DNA from 2 places in the Variovorax sp. 20P10.2.4 genome. Region 1 is predicted to be linked to the other one. Evidence: predicted binding sites of a transcription regulator. Region 1 holds the regulator's gene; the other holds the start of a gene.
The links. Region 1 encodes sigma-54, which starts transcription at its own class of promoters, with help from an activator protein. Its sites were predicted from a motif close to TGGCANGNAANCTGCTTT; they were not measured.
Positions count from the first base shown of each region.

Region 2: nirB (nitrite reductase large subunit NirB) is a predicted target of sigma-54. The motif match lies at 4,253-4,270, and genes of this name have one in related genera.

Region 1 is NZ_JBZAYE010000595.1:200-4,455, forward strand. Features, by position in the region: gene lptB (LPS export ABC transporter ATP-binding protein) at 1-639, shown strand, start outside; gene AC27VN_RS33765 (RNA polymerase factor sigma-54) at 670-2,259, shown strand; gene AC27VN_RS33770 (phospholipase D family protein) at 2,270-3,868, shown strand; partial or broken gene AC27VN_RS33775 (LysE family translocator) at 3,878-4,256, opposite strand, start outside.
Region 2 is NZ_JBZAYE010000086.1:2,237-18,099, reverse strand. Features, by position in the region: partial or broken gene AC27VN_RS11345 (PP2C family protein-serine/threonine phosphatase) at 1-275, opposite strand, end outside; gene AC27VN_RS11340 (formate/nitrite transporter family protein) at 286-1,098, opposite strand; gene nirD (nitrite reductase small subunit NirD) at 1,146-1,487, opposite strand; gene nirB (nitrite reductase large subunit NirB) at 1,514-4,042, opposite strand; gene AC27VN_RS11325 (YbaK/EbsC family protein) at 4,471-4,971, shown strand; gene AC27VN_RS11320 (DUF1289 domain-containing protein) at 4,968-5,231, shown strand; gene AC27VN_RS11315 (2-hydroxychromene-2-carboxylate isomerase) at 5,228-5,872, shown strand; gene AC27VN_RS11310 (MFS transporter) at 6,048-7,742, shown strand; gene AC27VN_RS11305 (hypothetical protein) at 7,868-8,029, shown strand; gene AC27VN_RS11300 (ABC transporter substrate-binding protein) at 8,046-9,167, opposite strand; gene AC27VN_RS11295 (ABC transporter substrate-binding protein) at 9,332-10,450, opposite strand; gene uvrA (excinuclease ABC subunit UvrA) at 10,633-15,863, shown strand, end outside.

The sequences.
Region 1 (4,256 bases):
GGCGCCGGCAAGACCACCTCGTTCTACATGATCGTCGGGCTGGTGCGCGCCGACGCGGGCGAGATCTCCATCGACGGCGAGCCGATCGCCCACATGCCGATCCACCGCCGCGCGCGCATGGGCCTGAGCTACCTGCCGCAGGAGGCCTCGATCTTCCGCAAGCTCACGGTCGAGGAGAACGTGCGCGCGGTGCTCGAGCTGCAGCGCGAGCCCGATGCCAACGGCCGGCCGCAGGCGCTGTCGAAGCAGCGCATGGAAGAGCGCCTGTCGGAGCTGCTGGCCGACCTGCGCGTCGACCACCTGCGCGATTCGCCCGCGCTCGCGCTGTCGGGCGGCGAACGCCGCCGCGTCGAGATCGCGCGCGCGCTGGCCACCCAGCCGCGCTTCATCCTGCTGGACGAACCCTTCGCCGGCATCGACCCGATCGCGGTGATCGAGATCCAGCGCATCATCAGCTTCCTGAAGGAACGCGGCATCGGCGTGCTCATCACCGACCACAACGTGCGCGAGACGCTGGGCATCTGCGACCACGCCTTCATCATCAGCGACGGCCATGTGCTGGCACAGGGCACGCCCTCGGAGATCGTCGACAACGCCGAAGTGCGCCGGGTCTACCTGGGCGAGCACTTCCGCATGTGATGACCCTCGTGCAAGTCATTTCCTGAGGGCATGAAACAAGGCTTGTCGCTGCGCGTTTCGCAGCATCTCGCGCTGACGCCTCAGCTGCAGCAGTCGATCCGGCTGCTGCAGCTCTCCACGCTCGAACTGAGCCAGGAGGTCGAGCAGATGCTCGACGAGAACCCCTTTCTCGAGCGCACCGCCGAGGAAGCCGCGCGCGAGGAGTTCGGCCTCGACGCCGCCGACACGCCCGCGCCGCGCGAGGACACCGAGCGCGAAGCCGAGAGCGACTACGCGAGCGCCGCGCCTTCGACCTCGACCACGTCCACCGAGACCACCTCATCGTCCGAGGCCGAACCGGCCCTCGACTCGCCCGAGCGCGAGCCCGACTGGGAAGGCGACGGCACCGTCGACATGGCGCCCGACGACAGCGAGTGGGGCAGCGACGCGCCCGCGCGCAACAACAGCAGCACCGGCGACGACGAGCGCGCCGATGCTACCGAACTCGCGCGCAGCCAGGAATCGCTGCAGTCCTTCCTGCACCGCCAGGCGTTGAGCCTGCGGCTCAACGAGAACGACAGCGCCGCGCTGCGCTTTTTGATCGAGTCGCTCAACGACGACGGCTACCTCGAGGATTCGCTGCCGGCGCTGGCCTCGGGCCTCGCGGGCGACGACAACGACCAGTTCGACGAGCTGGTGCACCACTTCCAGGTCGCGCTCGGTCTGCTGCAGAGCCTGGAGCCCGCGGGCGTGGGCGCGCGCGACCTCGGCGAATGCCTCGCGATCCAGCTGCGCGCGCTGGCCGACGAAGACGAAACCGAGGACGAGGAGCTGGTGCGCAAGACCGCGCTCGCCATCTGCAAGCAGCCGATGGAGCTGCTCGCGCGGCGCGACTTCAAGCGCCTGGCCACGCTCACGCGCACCAACGAGGAACTGGTGCGCTCGGCGCTGCAGATCATCGCGCGGCTCGAACCCAAGCCGGGCCGCCGCTTCGTCGATGTCGAGCGCAACATCGTCATCCCCGACGTGATCGTCACCAAGACCGGCCGCGGCACCAACGTGAAGTTCCGCGTCATGCTCAACCCCGAGGTGATGCCGCGGCTGCGCGTGCACGACATCTATGCCGGCGCGCTCAAGTCGCACAAGGGCGAGGGCAGCCAGGCGCTGTCGCAGCGGCTGCAGGAGGCGCGCTGGTTCATCAAGAACATCCAGCAGCGCTTCGACACCATCCTGCGCGTGAGCAACGCCATCGTCGAGCGGCAGAAGAGCTACTTCGTGCACGGCGAGCTCGCGATGCGCCCGCTGGTGCTGCGCGAGATCGCCGACGAGCTCGGGCTGCACGAGTCCACCATCTCGCGCGTGACCACCGCCAAGTACATGTCCACGCCCTTCGGCACGGTCGAGCTCAAGTACTTCTTCGGCTCGGCGCTGGGCACCGAGACCGGCGGCAATGCGTCGAGCACCGCGGTGCGCGCGCTGATCAAGCAGTTCGTCGGTTCGGAGAGCGTGAAGAAGCCGCTGTCGGACAGCCAGATCTCCGAGATGCTCAAGGAGCAGGGCATCGAGTGCGCGCGCCGCACCGTCGCCAAATACCGCGAGGCGCTGCGCATCGCGCCCGCCAACCTGCGCAAGGCCCTGTAGAAAGCCGCCGATGGCCCGACGCCTGCTGTCGCGCTGTGGGCTCTGGGTGTTCGCCATCGCGGCCGCGCTGCTGGCCGCCGGTTGCGCGACCTTGCCCGACGAGGCCCCGCGCGCGCCTACCAAGGCCATCGCCGTGTCGAAGGACACCGCGCTCGGGCGCATCGCGCTGGCCGCGCAGCCCGACCCCGACCTCAGCGGCTTTCGCCTCATGCCCGGTGGCGACTTCGCCTTCGACACCCGCATCCAGCTCGCGCGCCGGGCCCAGCGCACGCTCGACGTCCAGTACTACCAGATCGAGAACGACGAGACCGGCCGCTACCTGCTGCGCACCCTGCGCGACGCCGCGCAGCGCGGCGTGCGGGTGCGCGTGCTGATGGACGACCTCTACACCGCGGGCGAGGACGAGTTGCTGCGCGGCTTCGCGGCCACGCCCAATGTCGAGCTGCGCCTGTTCAACCCCTTCCCGGCCGGCCGCGGCAGCCTGCTCGCGCGCTTCACGGCCTCGCTGTTCGACTTCAGCCGCGTCAACCGGCGCATGCACAACAAGCTGTTCATCGCCGACGGCGCGATGGCCGTGGCGGGCGGGCGCAACATCGGCAACCAGTACTTCCGGCGCACCGCGGGCGAGAACTTCATCGACCTCGACACCTTCGTGACGGGCGCGCTGATCCCGCGCCTGGGCAGCCTGTTCGACCAGTACTGGAACAGCCCCTACGTGCGGCCCATCGAGTCGGTGGTGGCGAGCGCGCTGCCTGCCGACGAACTGCAGCGCCGCTTCGAGGCCGCCACCGGCCCCGACACCACGCCGCCGCCGCCGAAGCCCGCGCCCAACGACCTGCTGGGCTACGGCCCGATCGCCGAGGACCTCGACGCCGGCCGGCTCGGCCTGATCTGGACCACGGCCGAGGCCTATGCCGATTCGCCCGACCGCGTGATCGGCAAGACCGCCTCGTACGGCGGCGTGCCGCTGCTCGACGTCGACAGCGTGCGCTACAACGTGGTCGAGCAGATGCGCCGCGCGCGCAGCGAGGTGACCATCGTCTCGCCCTACCTGATCCCGGGCGCCGCGGGGCTCGAGGTGATGAACGAGATCCGCCGGCGCCAGGTGAAGATCAGCGTGGTGACCAACTCGCTCGCCGCCACCGACGAGCCGCTGGTGCACACCGCCTACCGCCGCTACCGGCCCGAGATGCTGCGCCTGGGCGCCGAACTCTACGAACTCAGCACCAACCGCACCCGCCGCAGCGTGCGGCTGGGCCTGTTCGGCACCTCGGTCGGGCGGCTGCATGCCAAGTCGGCGGTGATCGACCAGCGCATCCTGTTCGTCGGCTCGATGAATTTCGACCCGCGCTCCGAGGTCCACAACACCGAGATCGGCCTGTTCATCCGCAGCCCCGAGATGGCGCAGCAGGCGCTGAAGCTGCTCGAGGTGCTCAAGCAGCAGGGCGCCTACAGGCTGCGCTTCGCCGAAGGCAGCGACTCGCGCCTGGAGTGGATCAGCGAGGAGGCCGGCAAGACCACGGTGCTGAGCGAGGAGCCCGACTCGGGCTTCTGGGACCGCACCATGCTCGAGCTGCTGGCGCCGTTGACGCCGGAGAGCCTGCTCTAGGAATCGGCCTCAGGTCCCGCGCACCGCCGACCACACCAGCCGCAGCCCCAGCAGCCCCATCACGCCGCCGGCCGCGCGGTCGATCCAGGTCTTGTAGCGCAGGTAGGCCGAGCGCGGCGCCGCCGACGACAGCGCGAGCGCGACGATGGCGTACCAGCCGGTCTCGATGCAGAAGATCACGGCCGGCACCGCGAGCGCCAGCACCAGCGGCACCTCGCGCGGCAGGAAGGCCGCGAAGATGCTCGCGTAGACCACGGCCGTCTTCGGGTTGCTGACCTGCGTGGCCAGCCCGAGCAGGAAGGTGCGCTTGCCGCGGCCGCCCGATGCGGCGGGCGTGCCCGCCTCCGGCGCCATCGCGAGCGGCTGCCGCGCGCCGCGCCAGATGCGG
Region 2 (15,863 bases), on a different contig from region 1:
GTGGCGCCCAGCACGCGCTGCGCCGCGCGGCGCACCGACCAGGCGTCGGAGGTGGCGTAGTAGTCCTCGAGGAAGCCGCGCACGGCGGCCGCGCTCGCGACCTGGCTCACGCGGCTCGAGCCGATGCCGTCGGCCAGCGCGAGCGCGATGCCCTTGGCGGCGCGCTGCGGCCCCTCGGGCAGCATCGCGCCATGGAAGTCCTGGTTGACCGCCGACCCGACGCCGGCCAGCGAGTGCTGGCCCAGCGTGACGCGCGGCGGGCGCCCGGCGGCCATGGAGGTGCGATCAGCCCGCGACGCGCTTGGGCGCCGTCTTGTAGTGCGTGGCGTAGAGCGTGAGGCCGACGAAGCTCAGGCCGCCGACCAGGTTGCCGATCACGGTGGGCAGCTCGTTCCAGATCAGGTAGTCCATCAGCGTGAACTTGCCGCCGAGCATCAGGCCGGTGGGGAACAGGAACATGTTGACGATCGAATGTTCGAAGCCCATGTAGAAGAAGATCATCACCGGCATCCACATGCCGATCGCCTTGCCCGAGACGGTGGTCGACATCATGGCCGCGACCACGCCGGTCGACACCATCCAGTTGCACATCACGCCGCGGATGAACAGCGTCAGCATGCCGGCCGCGCCGTGCGCGGAGTAGCCGACCGTGCGGCCCTCGCCGATGTGGCCGAGCCGCTCGCCGATGGCGTTGGGCGCCTCGCTGAAGCCGAAGGTGAAGATGATCGCCATGAACACCGCGACCGTGAGCGCGCCCGCGAAATTGCCGACGAACACCAGTCCCCAGTTGCGCATCACGCCGCCCCAGGTGGCGCCGGGGCGCTTGTCGAGCACGGCGAGCGGCGCCAGGGTGAAGACGCCGGTCAGCAGGTCGAAGCCCAGCAGGTACAGCATGATGAAGCCGACCGGGAACAGCATCGCGCCGACCAGCGCATTGCCGGTGTTGACCGTGATGCTGACCGCGAAGGCCGCCGCCAGCGCGAGGATGGCGCCGGCCATGTACGAGCGGATCAGCGTGTCGCGCGTGGACATCAGCAGCTTGGATTCGCCGGCATCGACCATCTTGGTGACGAACTCGGCGGGGGCTAGATAGGCCATGGGGATCCTTGGAAAAAAATGAAAATGCCGATGAATGGGCGCGCGGCTCAGGCCAGCGCGACGAGCACGCGGCCCTCGTGCTCGCGCACCGCATGCGCGCGCACCGAGTGCTCGGGCGCCTCGAGGCATTCGCCGCTGCGCAGGTCGAAGTGGTTCTTGTAGAGCGGCGAGGCGACCACGACACGGTCGCCGAGGCTGCCGATCAGCCCGCGCGAGAGCACGCTGGCGCCGGCCTTCGGGTCGACGTTGTCGATGGCGTAGAGCGTGGCCTCCTGGCCGACGCGGAAGATCGCCACGTGCACGCCCTCGACCAGCGCGCACACGCCGGTGTCGGGCAGGATGTCGGTGGCCGCGCACACGGCGGTCCAGTGCAGGTCTTGCTGGGTCATGGGGCTTCCTCTTAGGTTGTCGTTCTTCAGGCCATCGAGACGTCGACCGCCTCGGCGCGCTCCTCGGCGCGCGCCGGCCGCTTCTGGCCGCGCTCGCTCACGAACACGATGTGCTCGTCGGGCTTGTCGCTGTTGACGAAGGAGCGGAAGCGCTGGCGCGTGGCCGGGTCGTTGACGGCGGTCTTCCACTCGCACTGGTAGGTGTCGACCACGGCCTGCATCTGGGTCTCGAGCTCGGCATTGAGGCCCAGCGTGTCCTGCAGCAGCACGCCCTTGAGGTAGTCGAGGCCGCCCTCGAGACTCTCGCGCCAGGTGCTGGTGCGCTGCAGCCGGTCGGCGGTGCGCACGTAGAACATCAGGAAGCGGTCGATCAGGCGGATCAGCTCGGCCTTCGACAGGTCGCTCGCGAGCAGCTCGGCATGGCGCGGCTTCATGCCGCCGTTGCCGCAGACGTAGAGGTTCCAGCCCTTGTCGGTGGCGATCACGCCCACGTCCTTGCCCTGCGCCTCGGCGCATTCGCGCGTGCAGCCCGAGACGCCGAACTTGATCTTGTGCGGCGCGCGCAGGCCCTTGTAGCGGTTCTCGAGCTCGACCGCGAGGCCCACGCTGTCGTCCACGCCGTAGCGGCACCAGGTCGAGCCGACGCAGCTCTTCACCGTGCGCAGCGACTTGCCGTAGGCATGGCCCGACTCGAAGCCGGCCGCGATCAGCTCCTCCCAGATCGCGGGCAGCTGCTCGACGCGCGCACCGAACATGTCCACGCGCGCGCCGCCGGTGATCTTGGTGTAGAGGCCGTACTTCTTCGCCACCTGGCCGACCGCGATCAGCCCGTCGGGCGTGACCTCGCCGCCCGGCATGCGCGGCACCACCGAGTAGGTGCCGTCCTTCTGGATGTTGCCGAGGAAGTAGTCGTTGCTGTCCTGCAGCGCGGCCAGGTCCTTCTTGAGCACGAACTCGTTCCAGCACGAGGCGAAGATGCTCGCGGCCACGGGCTTGCAGATGTCGCAGCCCAGGCCCTTGCCGTGCTTGGCGAGCAGGTCGGCGAAGCTGCGGATCTCGCCCACGCGGATCAGGTGGTAGAGCTCCTGGCGCGAGTAGGGGAAGTGCTCGCAGAGGTGGTTGTCGACGGCCATGCCGCGCCTGGCCATCTCCATCTTCATGACCTGCGTGACCAGCGGCACGCAGCCGCCGCAGGTGGCGCCGGCCTTGGTGCAGGCCTTCATCGCGGCCGGGGTGCAGGCGCCCTGGCCCACGGCCTCGCAGATCTGCCCCTTGCTGACGTCGTTGCACGAGCAGATCTGCGCGCTGTCGGGCAGGGCCTCGACGCCCAGTCCCGGCTTGGCCTTGCCGTCGCTCGAGGGCAGGATCAGGAACTCGGGATCTTCCGGCAGCGCGATGCCGTTGAGCGCCATCTGCAGCAGGGTGCCGTATTCGGCGGCGTCGCCCACGAGCACCGCGCCGAGCAGCAGCTTGCCGTCCTCGCTGACGACGATCTTCTTGTAGACCTTCTTGCGCTCGTCGATGAACTGGTAGGCGCGCGACTTCGGCGTCCTGCCGTGCGCGTCGCCGATGCTCGCCACGTCCACGCCCATCAGCTTGAGCTTGGTGCTCATGTCGGCGCCGGTGAAGGCGGCCTCGTGCTCGCCCGCGATGTGGCGCGCCGCCACGCGCGCCATGTCGTAGCCGGGCGCGACCAGGCCGAAGGTCTGCTCGTTCCACGAGGCGCATTCGCCAATGGCGTAGACGTTGCGGTCGCTGGTGCGGCAATGGTCGTCGACCGCCACGCCGCCGCGCGGGCCCACGGCCAGCAGGCACTGGCGCGCGAGCTCGTCGCGCGGGCGGATGCCGGCCGAGAACACGATCATGTCGGTCTCGAGGTAGCTGCCGTCGGCGAACACCATGCGGTGGCGCGCGGCGGCACCGTCGACGATCTCCACCGTGTTGCGGCCGGTGTGCACGTGCAGGCCCAGCGCCTCGATGCTCTCGCGCAGCGCGCGGCCGCCGCCCTCGTCGACCTGCACCGCCATCAGCCGCGGCGCGAACTCCACCACGTGGGTCTCGAGGCCCATGTCGCGCAGCGCCTTCGCGCATTCGAGGCCGAGCAGGCCGCCGCCCACCACCACGCCGCTGCGCGAGCGCGCGCCGCATTCCTTCATCGCCTCGAGGTCCTCGATGGTGCGGTAGACGAAGCAGTGGGGCCGGTCGCGGCCCGGCACCGCGGGCACGAAGGGGAAGGAGCCGGTGGCCAGCACCAGCTTGTCGTAGGCCACGACCTCGCCGTCGGCCGTGGTGACCGTGTTGTTGCGGCGCTCGACCGCCACCGCGCGCGCGGCCAGGCGCAGCGTGAAGCCGCTGCGCTCGAAGAAGCCGGGCTCGACCAGCGAGAGGTCTTCGGCCGTCTTGCCCGCGAAGAACTCGGACAGGTGCACCCGGTCGTAGGCCGGCCGCGGCTCCTCGCACAGGACGGTGACTTCCGCGCCGGGAATGCCGAGCGCGTGGAGCTGCTCGAGGAACTTGTGGCCGACCATGCCGTGGCCGATGACTGCGATTTTCATGCTGAGGTCCTGCGGGGGCAGCCGGTCCTCGGATGCAGGCCACCGGGGCTGTCGGGGCGACAGCGGCAGGAGGCCTCCGCGACGGAACGGATGCGAATAATCGGATGGACAAACGAATCCGGCGGCTCATCGCCATCGGCTCGCTCGAACCCCGCCGTCGTTAGCGGAGGCACTGCGGACCCACCCAGGCCGGGAGGTCCGCGATGGGGTCGAGCAATATCCATGCCGCCGAAAAAGAGCGGTGGCGGCCCGTGCGCGCACCGCAATCGCACCCAAAGTGGCGCGGCCGCGGTGCGGCGCTGTCCGCATTGGTGCGGTGCCCGAAAGGGTGGCCGCGCGGCCGCGGCGCCGGGCCCCGGGGCTTTTTCGTATGCTCGGGTGCCTGCAACGCGGGGCGCACGCCCCCACGAACTCCGAAGACAACAGCCATGTGCGGCTCCGAACTCCATTCCCTTCCCGACGGTGTCCAGCGCGTCGCGCGCGTGCTCCAGGACGCCGGCCATCCGCATGCGCCGCGCATGCTCGACGACGCCTGCCGCACCGCGCAGCAGGCGGCCGACGCGCTCGGCATCGCGGTCGGCCAGATCGCCAAGAGCATCATCTTCCGGCGCAAGAGCGACGAGGTCGCGGTGCTGGTCATCACCTCGGGCGACCGGCGCGTCGACGAGAAGAAGGTCGACGCGATCGTCGGCAAGACCGGCCGCGCCGACGCCGACTTCGTGAAGGCGCGCACCGGCTTCACCATCGGCGGCGTGTCGCCCGTGGGCCATGTGACGAAGCCGGTGGTGCTGATCGACCGCGAGCTGTTCCGCTTCGAGGAGATCTGGGCCGCCGCGGGCCATCCGCATGCGGTGTTCCAGCTGCGCCCGCACGACCTCGAGACGCTCACGGGCGCGCCGGTGGCCGACGTGGTGGTGGCCGCGGCGTGAACATCGCCGAAGCGCAGGCCCTGGCCGACCGCGCCGCGGAGCAGCGGGGGCTGGCCGAGCCGGTGCCCTCGCCCTGCAGCTCGGTGTGCCGCATGGACCGGCTCAGCGGCTTCTGCGAGGGCTGCCTGCGCACCATCCCCGAGATCGCGGGCTGGAGCCGCATGGAGGACGACGAGCGGCGGCAGGTCTGGCGCGCGATAGAGTGGCGGGCCCGGGCCGGCATCTGGCGGGCTCCGGCCATCGGAGACATCGACGCATGAAGCACATCGACTTCTACCTGGACTTCATCTCGCCCTATGCCTACCTCGCGTTCGAGCAACTGCCGCAAGCGCTCGAGGGCCTGAGCTACAGCGTGGACTACCGCCCGGTGCTGCTGGGCGCGGTGCTCAAGGCGCACGGCCAGCTCGGGCCGGCCGAGATTCCCGCCAAGCGCGGCTGGACCTACCGCCACGTGCTGTGGCTGGGCCACCAGCACGGCATCGAGATCGCGATGCCGGCCTCGCACCCCTACAACCCGCTCGCGCACCTGCGGCTCGCGCTCTCCACCTGCGACGACGGCCGCGTGAGCCGGCTGGTGGCCGAGACCGTCTTCCGCCACGTCTGGCGCGGCGGCCTCGAGGCGGCCGATCCCGCGCGGCTGGCCGCGCTCACCGCGCAACTGCAACCGCGTCGCGATGCCGGCAGCGACGAGAGCAAGGCCCTGCTCCAGCGCAACACCGCGGACGCGGTCGCGCTCGGCGTGTTCGGCACGCCGGCCTATGCGGTCGACGGCCGGCTGTTCTGGGGCTTCGACGGCCTCGCGATGCTGCGCGCCTACCTCGCGGGCGATGCCTGGTTCGATGGCCCGCAATGGGCCGAGGCCGACCAGCGTCCGGCCCTGCTGCGCAGCAGCAAAAACTGAGCATCTTCAGCAGCTACGCTGCATTTCTTACAGGCTGAAACGTGCGTCGAGGGTTTCACCTTAATCCGTAAGCGCCCGTTCAGTTTCGCGAAAGGCTCGGGTCAGTCGCGCCTCCAAGAATGCCCCACGGTCCCGAATTCGGGCGCCGCATGAACGCATACACAGGAGACGATCAATGGCAGCCACACTAGATTCACGGGGAGTGCCGCATCCGGCCCCCCGGCCCATGTCGGCGGAGGAGAAGAAGGTCATCTTCGCTTCTTCGCTGGGAACCGTGTTCGAGTGGTACGACTTCTACCTCTACGGTTCGCTCGCGGCGATCATCGCGAAGCAGTTCTTCAGCGGCCTCGATGCGGGCGCTGCCTTCATCTTCGCGCTGCTGGCCTTCGCGGCCGGTTTCCTGGTGCGTCCGTTCGGCGCCATCGTGTTCGGCCGGCTCGGCGACATGATCGGGCGCAAGTACACCTTCCTGGTCACGATCCTGATCATGGGCCTGTCGACCTTCATCGTCGGCCTGCTGCCCAGCTACGCGACCATCGGCGTCGCGGCGCCGGTGATCCTGATCGCGCTGCGCATGCTGCAGGGCCTCGCGCTCGGCGGCGAGTACGGCGGTGCCGCCACCTACGTGGCCGAGCACGCGCCGCACGGCAAGCGCGGTGCCTACACCTCGTGGATCCAGACCACGGCCACGCTCGGCCTGTTCCTGAGCCTGATCGTGATCCTGGGCGTGCGCGAAGGCCTGGGCGAAGCGGTGTTCAACGACTGGGGCTGGCGCATTCCATTCCTCGTCTCGATCCTGCTGCTGGGCATCTCGGTGTGGATCCGCCTGTCGCTGTCGGAGTCGCCCGCGTTCCAGCGCATGAAGGCCGAGGGCAAGACCTCGAAGGCGCCGCTGGCCGAATCCTTCGGCGAGTGGAAGAACCTCAAGATCGTGATCCTGGCGCTGGTGGGCCTGACCGCCGGCCAGGCCGTGGTCTGGTATTCGGGGCAGTTCTACGCGCTCTTCTTCCTGACCGCGCAGCTCAAGGTCGATGCGACCACCGCCAACCTGATGATCGCCGCCGCGCTGCTGCTCGGCACCCCGTTCTTCGTGATCTTCGGCACCCTGTCGGACAAGATCGGCCGCAAGCCGATCATCATGGCCGGCTGCCTGCTGGCCGTGGTGACCTACTTCCCGGTCTTCAAGATGCTGACCGAGGCCGCCAACCCCGACCTCGCCAAGGCCCAGGCCACGGCCGGCGTGACCGTGACCGCCGACCCCGCGACCTGCTCGTTCCAGGGCAACCCCGTGGCCCGCGAGATCGACTTCCGCAGCTCCTGCGACATCGCCAAGCGCTACCTGGTGCAGAACTCGGTGAGCTATGAGAACGTGGCCGGCGCGCCGGGTTCGAAGGCCGTCGTGAAGATCGGCGACAAGACGGTGGAAGCACCGATCGGCAACGTCGTGAACCTCAAGTTCGACGAGACCTCCGCCAAGGAGATCGCCGCCTTCAAGAAGGGCGTGGCCGAGGACCTGAAGATCGCGGGCTACCCGGCCAAGGCCGACCCCGCGAAGATGAACAAGCTGCTGACGGTGCTGCTGCTGTTCTGGCTGGTGCTGCTGGTGACCATGGTCTACGGGCCGATCGCCGCGATGCTGGTCGAACTGTTCCCCACGCGCATCCGCTACACCTCGATGAGCCTGCCGTACCACATCGGCAACGGCTGGTTCGGCGGCCTGCTGCCGACCACGGCCTTCGCCATCGTGGCCTCGACCGGCAACATGTACAACGGCCTCTGGTACCCGATCATCATCGCGGGCATCACGCTGGTGATCGGCACACTGTTCATCCGCGAAACGAAGGACGTGGACATCTACGCCCACGACTGAGCGCCACGGCGCCGATGAAAGGAGGGCGCCGCGCGCCCTCCGTTCAACAAAGAGGCTTCATGCCGACCCTCGGCATGAGGCCTTTTTCTTGAACCCCGCATTACCCATCTCAGGAGACAGAACCCATGTGGAAAATCGCAGTCGGCTTCGCCATCTTCGCGGCCATCGCGCTGTACGTGATCTCGAAGGCCGGCGACAAGGTCGACATGTCGGGCGAGAAGCACGGCGTGGAAGTGCACGAGCCGGCGCCTGCTGCACCGGCTGCCGCCGCGAGCGCGCCGAAGTAAATCTCCGAAGCGCTGCCTAGCGCTTGAAGCGGCCGTCGCTCACGATGGAGAGGTCGACGTATTCGATGCCGGTGTGATCGGTCGGCGAAAACGAGATGTCGAGCCCGCCGCCCGGGTCGTACTGGAAGGCATTGAGCGTGGCCAGCAGCCGCGCGCGCGTGGGCTTCGGCCCGGTGCGGCGCAGCGCCTCCACCAGCACCTTGGTCGCCACGAAGCCTTCGAGCAGCGCGGGCGACAGGTCTTCCTGGCCCTTGGCCTTGGCGAGCGCCAGGGCCTCCTTGATCAGCGGATTGCCGAACGAGCGCTCGTAGGGGAACACCTGCGTGATGATCACGCCGCGGCTCGCGCTGCCGAGGTCCTTGATGAAGCCCGAGGCCGCGTTGTTCGACAGCGTGACCACCTGCGCGGCCGAGCCCGCGGCGCGCAGCGCCTTCACGCCGTCGGACACCGAGGTGCCCGAGCCGATCCACAGCACGGCCTGCGCATTGGCCTCGACGAGCTTCGGCACGATGGCCGCGAAGTCGGGCTTGTTGCGGTCGGCCAGCGCGATCACCACGGGCTTGAGGTTGGCCTTCTCGAAGCCGCGGTTCGCGCCCTCGAGGCCGTCCTTGCCGAAGGAATCGTCGGCCTGCACCACCGCGATGCGCTGGATGCCCGTGGTCTGCAGGTGCACCACCGCCTTCTCGGCCTCGCGCTGGTAGGTGGAGCGCACGTTGAAGATGTTCTTCTGCACCGGCTTGTGCAGCGCCATCGCGCCGGTCGACGGGCCGACCAGCGGCACGCCGTGCTTGTCGAGCAGCGGGATCACCGCGAGCGTGTTGGGCGTGCCGCGGTTGAGCAGCAGCGCGACCACCTTCTTGTCCTCGATCAGGATGCGCGAGTTCTCGAGCGAGCGCTTGGCATCGAGGCCGTCGTCCATGCGGATGACCTCGATCTGCTCGCCGTTGATGCCGCCCTGGGCATTGACCTGGTCGATGACCAGCTGCGAGCCCATGATCGTCTCCTTCACGCTGGCCGCCACCGGTCCCGACAGGTCGGCCGACTGGCCGATCACGATCTGGGCCGAGGCGCCGGTCGCCGCGAGTGCGAGCAGCAATGCGGCGGCGCGCAGGCGCGGGATCCTTTTCTTCTTCTTCATCGACAAAACCTTTCCCGTCGGGATTCGTGTCCATGTCAGCAAATGCAATTATGTGTAGCTAGACGTGACATACGATTCCTCGTGCAAACCCTGTCAAACCGTTGTTTGCAAAAGCAAAAAGCCGGGCACTGGGCCCGGCTTCGTCGAGAGGGAAAGGCGGCGCTTCAGCGCTTGAAGCGGCCCTCGCTGATGATCGAGAGGTCGGCGAAATCGATGCCGCTGTGGTCCTGAGGCGTGTAGCTGATCTCGAGGCCGCCGAGGTCGTAGTCGCGCAGGCCGTCGAGAGCGGCCACCACGCGGGCGCGCGTGGGCTTGGGGCCGGCGCGGCGCAGCGCCTCCACCAGCACCTTGGCCGAGGCGAAGCCCTCGAGCGCCGCGGGCGAGAGTTCGTTCTGGCCCTTGGCCTTCGCGAGCGCTATCGCCTCCTTCACCATCGGGTAGCTGATCGAGCGTTCGCTCGGGAACACCTGCGTGACCACCACGCCGCGGCTGGCCTCGCCCAACTGCTTGATGAAGCCCGAGGAGGCGTTGTTCGACAGCGTGACCACCTGCGCCGCCGAGCCGGCCGCGCGCAGCGCCTTGATGCCCTCGACCACCGCGCTGCCCGAGCCGATCCACAGCACCGCCTGCGCCTTGGCCTGGACGATGGCGGGCACGATGGCCGCGTAGTCGGGCTTGTCGCGGTCGGCCGGCACGGTGGCCGCGGGCTGGGCCTTGGCCTTGCCGAAGCCGGTCATCGCGCCCTCGAGCGCATCGGCGCCGAAGGAGTCGGTCACGTGCACGACCGCGATGCGCACCATGCCGATGGTCAGCAGGTGCTGCACCGCCTTCTCGGCCTCGCGCTGGTAGGTGGCGCGCACGTTGAACACGTTCCGCTGCACCGGCTTGTGCAGCACCATCGCGCCGGTGGAGGGCCCGATCAGCGCCACGCCGTGCTTGTCGAGCCAGGGAATGATGGCCTGCGAGTGCGGCGTGCCGCGGCTCATGAAGAGCGCGAGCACCTTCCTGTCCTCGATCAGCGCGCGGCCGTTCTCGCCCGCGCGCTTGACGTCGAAGCCGTCGTCGAGCCGGACCACCTCGATCTTCTCGCCGTGCACGCCGCCCTGCGCATTGGCGGCATCGATCACCAGCTGCGCGCCGCCGATGGTCTCGTTGACGCTGGCGGCCACCGGGCCGGTCATGCCGGCGGTCTGGCCGATCAGGATCTGCGCCTGCGCGGGCAGCCAGACCAGCGCGCCGAGCGCGATCAGGGCCGCGCGCAGGCGGCCTTGCTTCTTCGTCATGTGTGCTCGTCCCTTCTTTTGCGATGGCGCGGCCACCGTTGCAAACCAACGCCTTATTTGTTTCTAAAAGTATTAAATCCACCATTCGGACAAACCCCTGCGCGGCCACCGTCCTTACGGAGAGGTGCACCGGCGCGTCATGGACCACTCCCTAGAATGTTTGCCCCACCCCCAAGGCACTCATGACACAGGGCTCCATCCGCATCCGTGGCGCACGCCAGCACAACCTCCAGAATCTCGACCTCGACATCCGCACCGGCGAGATGACCGTGGTCACCGGGCCCAGCGGCTCGGGCAAGTCGAGCCTCGTGTTCGACACCCTGTACGCCGAGGGCCAGCGGCGCTACGTCGAAACCTTCTCCGCCTACGCCCGCCAGTTCCTCGATCGCATGGACAAGCCGGCGGTCGACAAGGTCGAGGGCGTGCCGCCCGCGATCGCCATCGACCAGACCAACCCGGTGCGCTCCTCGCGCTCCACGGTCGGCACGATGACCGAGCTCAACGACCACCTGAAGCTGCTCTATGCGCGCGCGGCCGACCTGTTCGACCGCGAGACGGCGCTGCCGGTGCGCCACGACTCGCCCGACAGCATCTATGCGCAGATCGTCGAGCGCGCAGCGGCCGCGGGCGATCCGCGGCTGGTCGTGACCTTCCCGGTCGAGCTGCCCGCGAGCACCACGGCCGACGAGGTCACGCAGTGGCTGTCAGCCAGCGGCTTCACGCGCGTGCAGGCCGAGCGCGAGGTGGCCACGCCCACCGGTCCGCGCAAGGTGCTCGACGTGGTGGCCGACCGCTTCCGCGCCTCGAGCGCCGAGCGCTCGCGCGTGGTGGAGGCGATCGAGGTCGCGCTCAAGCGCGGCAGCGGGCGCGTGACGGTGCATGCGACGGGCGCCGAGGAGAACGCCGTGGCCGACGTGTGGAAGTTCTCGACCGGCCTGCACTGCCCCGAGAGCGACATCCGCTACGGCGATCCGATCCCCTCGATGTTCTCGTTCAACTCGGCCGTCGGCGCCTGCGACACCTGCCGCGGCTTCGGCCGCGTGATCGGCGTCGACCTCGGCCTCGTGATCCCGAACGACAAGCTCACCCTGCGCGCGGGCGCGATCAAGACCATCCAGACCCCGGCCTGGAAAGAGGCGCAGGACGACCTCATGCGCCACGCCGAGGCCGCCGGCATTCCGCGCGACACGCCATGGAACAAGCTGACCGCCGAGCAGAAGCACTGGGTGATCGAGGGCACGCCCAACTACAAGGAGGGCAACTGGAACAAGCAGTGGTACGGCATCCGCCGCTTCTTCGGCTACCTCGAGAGCAAGGCCTACAAGATGCACATCCGCGTGCTCTTGTCGAAGTACCGCAGCTACACGCCGTGCCCCACCTGCGCGGGCGCGCGGCTCAAGCTCGAAAGCCTGCTGTGGCGCATCGGCAGCAAGGAAGACGCCGACGCGGTGCTGCCGCCCGAGAAGCGTTTCCTGCCGGTCGGCGTGAAGTGGACGCGCGCCCAGCTCGAGGCGCTGCCGGGCCTGTGCCTGCATGACCTGATGCTGCTGCCGATCGAGCGGCTGCGCCAGCTGTTCGACCGCATGACGGCCGGCGGCATCGCCACGGCCGGCGAGGCGCAGCGCTCGAGCGCGGCCGGCGAGGTCCAGGCGCTCAAGCTGCTGTTCGAGGAGATCACGACCCGGCTGCGCTACCTGCACGACGTCGGCATCGGCTACCTCACGCTCGACCGCCAGAGCCGCACGCTCAGCGGCGGCGAGGTGCAGCGCATCAACCTCACGACCGCCCTCGGCACCTCGCTGGTCAACACGCTGTTCGTGCTCGACGAGCCCAGCATCGGGCTGCATCCGCGCGACATGAACCGCATCACCGAGGCCATGCTGCGGCTGCGCGACGCGGGCAACACGCTGGTGGTGGTCGAGCACGACCCGGCCGTGATGCTCGCGGCCGACCGCGTGATCGACATGGGCCCGGGCCCCGGCGCGCGCGGCGGCCAGATCGTGTTCGACGGCAGCACCGACGCGCTGCGCGATGCCGACACGCTGACCGGCCAGTACCTGGGCGGGCGCAAGAAGATCGGCATGGGCTTCAAGCGGCTGGTCAGCGAGAACACGCACCGGCTCATCCTCGAGGGCGTGCGCGAGCACAACCTCAAGGACATCAGCGTCGAGTTCCCGCTCGCGCGCCTGGTCTGCGTGACCGGCGTCAGCGGCTCGGGCAAGTCGACGCTGGTGCAGGACGTGCTCGCGCCCGCGCTGATGCGCCACTTCGGCAAGGCCACCGAGACGCCCGGCGCGCACGACCGCCTGCTCGGCGCCGACCACCTCGGCGACGTGGTGTTCGTCGACCAGTCGCCGATCGGCAAGACCGCGCGTTCCAACCCCGCGAGCTACGTCGGTGCCTGGGACGCGATCCGCGAGATCTTCGCCACCGCGCCGATCTCGCGCCAGCGCGGCTACACCGCGAGCAAGTTCAGCTTCAACTCGGGCGACGGCCGCTGCCCCACCTGCGGCGGCTCGGGCTTCGAGCACGTCGAGATGCAGTTCCTCTCCGACGTCTACCTGCGCTGCCCCGACTGCGACGGCAAGCGCTACCGGCCCGAGATCCTCGAGGTGCGCATCGAGCGCCACGGCAAGAGCTACAACGTGGCCGACATCCTCGAGCTGACCGTGGCCGAGGCCGCGGCGCTGTTCGATGCCGACCGCGACGTGCTGCGCGTCTTGCAGCCGATCTCCGACGTGGGCCTCGACTACGTGAAGCTGGGCCAGCCCGTGCCCACGCTGTCGGGCGGCGAGGCGCAGCGCCTCAAGCTCGCGGGCTTCCTGGCCGAGGCCGCCAAGGGCGCGACCTCGAGCAAGCAGGCGGTGGCGCGCAAGGGCACGCTGTTCCTGTTCGACGAGCCCACCACCGGCCTGCACTTCGACGACATCGCGCGGCTCATGCGCGCGCTGCGCAAGCTGCTCGACGCCGGCCATTCGCTGATCGTGATCGAGCACAACCTCGACGTGATCCGCGCCAGCGACTGGTGCATCGACCTCGGCCCCGAAGGCGGCGAGGGCGGTGGCCAGGTGGTGGCCGAGGGCACGCCCGAGCAGCTGCGCGAGAACCGCGCCTCGCTCACGGGCGCCGCGCTGGCCGACTACGAGCTCGCGATCGGCCCGGGCGCCTACAAGGTGGCCGAGCGCGCGGCGCGCCGCTACATCGCGCAGGCCAAGAAGGCGCCGGGCGCCGACGCGGTCGAGATCGTGAACGCGCGCGAGCACAACCTCAAGAACCTCAGCGTCAACATCCCGCGCGGCAAGTTCAGCGTGGTCACGGGCGTGAGCGGCTCGGGCAAGTCCACGCTGGCCTTCGACATCCTGTTCAACGAGGGCCAGCGCCGTTATCTCGAATCGCTCAACGCCTATGCGCGCAGCATCGTGCAGCCCGCGGGCCGGCCCGAGGTCGATGCCGTCTACGGCATTCCGCCGACGGTGGCGATCGAGCAGCGCCTGTCGCGCGGCGGCCGCAAGAGCACGGTGGGCACCACCACCGAGGTCTGGCACTTCCTGCGCCTGCTGTTCGTGAAGCTTGGCGTGCAGCACTGCGTGAAGGACGGCGCGGCCGTGCAGCCGCAGACGCCCGACAGCATCGCGGCGCAGCTGATGCGCAACTTCAAGGGCCAGCACATCGGCCTGCTCGCGCCGCTGGTGAGCAACCGCAAGGGCGTCTACACCGAGCTGGCCGACTGGGCGCGGCCGCGCGGCTTCACGCACCTGCGCGTCGATGGCGACTTCCTGCCGACCGCGGGCTTCCCGCGCATCGACCGCTTCAAGGAGCACAGCATCGAGCTGCCGGTGGCCAGCCTCGACGTGCTGCCCACGAACGAGAACCAGCTGCGCGAGGCGCTCACGAAGGCGCTCGAGCACGGCAAGGGCGTGGTGCACGTGCTCAGCGAGATGGATGGCCTGCGCGCCGCCATGATGGCCGGCGTGACGGCCGCGGGCATCGGCCGCGTCAGCGTGTTCTCGACCTTGCGCGCCTGCCCGGTCTGCAGCACCAGCTACGCCGAGCTCGACCCGCGCCTGTTCAGCTACAACAGCAAGCACGGCTGGTGCCCCGACTGCGTGGGCACCGGCGTCAAGCTCAGCAAGGAACAGCGCAAGATCTTCGACGACTCGGTGATGGCCGACGACCAGAAGGGACGCGAGCAGACCTTCGCCGAGCCCGACGCCGAGGACGTGGGCGACGTGGCCTGCCCAACCTGCAAGGGCACGCGGCTCAATGCGACCGCGCGCGCGGTGCTGTTCGGCGGCGGCGCGGTCCATGCGCATGCCGGCACGCCGGGCTGGGGCGAGGGCGGCATCGGCATCACCGAGCTCGCGCGCATGAGCGTGACCGACATCCGTACCTGGTTCGAGAACCTCTCGCTCTCGGGCCGCGAGGCCGAGATCGCGCGCGACCTGGTGCCCGAGATCAAGAGCCGGCTCGAATTCCTCGAGGAAGTGGGCCTGGGCTATCTCACGCTCGACCGCGGCGCGCCCACGCTGTCCGGCGGCGAGGCGCAGCGCATCCGGCTCGCGGCGCAGCTCGGCAGCAACCTGCAGGGCGTGTGCTACGTGCTCGACGAGCCGACCATCGGCCTGCATGCGCGCGACAACCGCATCCTGCTCGACGCGCTGCACAAGCTCGGCGACAAGGGCAACACGCTGGTGGTGGTGGAGCACGACGAGGACACGATCCGCCGCGCCGACCACATCATCGACATCGGCCCGAGCGCCGGCAAGCGCGGCGGCCGCCTGGTGGCGCAGGGCGCGGTGGCCGACATCGAGCAGGCCGCCGAGTCGCAGACCGGCCGCTACCTGCGCGACGCGATCAAGCATCCGCTGCAGGCGCGCCGGCTCATTCCCTCGCCCGACCCGAAGGCGCCCGACAACGGCCAGTGGCTCACGGTGCGCGGCGCCGACATGCACAACCTGCAGGACGTGACGGTCACCGTGCCGCTGCAGCGGCTGGTGGTGGTCACCGGCGTGAGCGGCTCGGGCAAGTCCACGCTCGCGCGCGACGTGCTGCTGGCCAACGTGCAGGCGGTGGTGCAGCAGCGCAGCACCAAGGCCGGCCGCGACGCCGATGCCGCGGGCAAGCGCCCGGCCTGGGCCGGCTGCAAGGGCGTCGAGGGCTACCAGAGCGTGGACCGCGTGCTCGAGGTCGACCAGACCCCGATCGGCAAGACGCCGCGCAGCTGCCCCGCGACCTACATCGGCTTCTGGGACACCATCCGCAAGCTGTTCGCCGACACGCTCGAGGCCAAGGCGCGCGGCTACGGCCCGGCGCGCTTCAGCTTCAACACCGGCGAAGGCCGCTGCCCGGCCTGCGACGGCGCGGGCGTGCGCACCATCGAGATGAGCTTCCTGCCCGACGTGAAGGTGCCCTG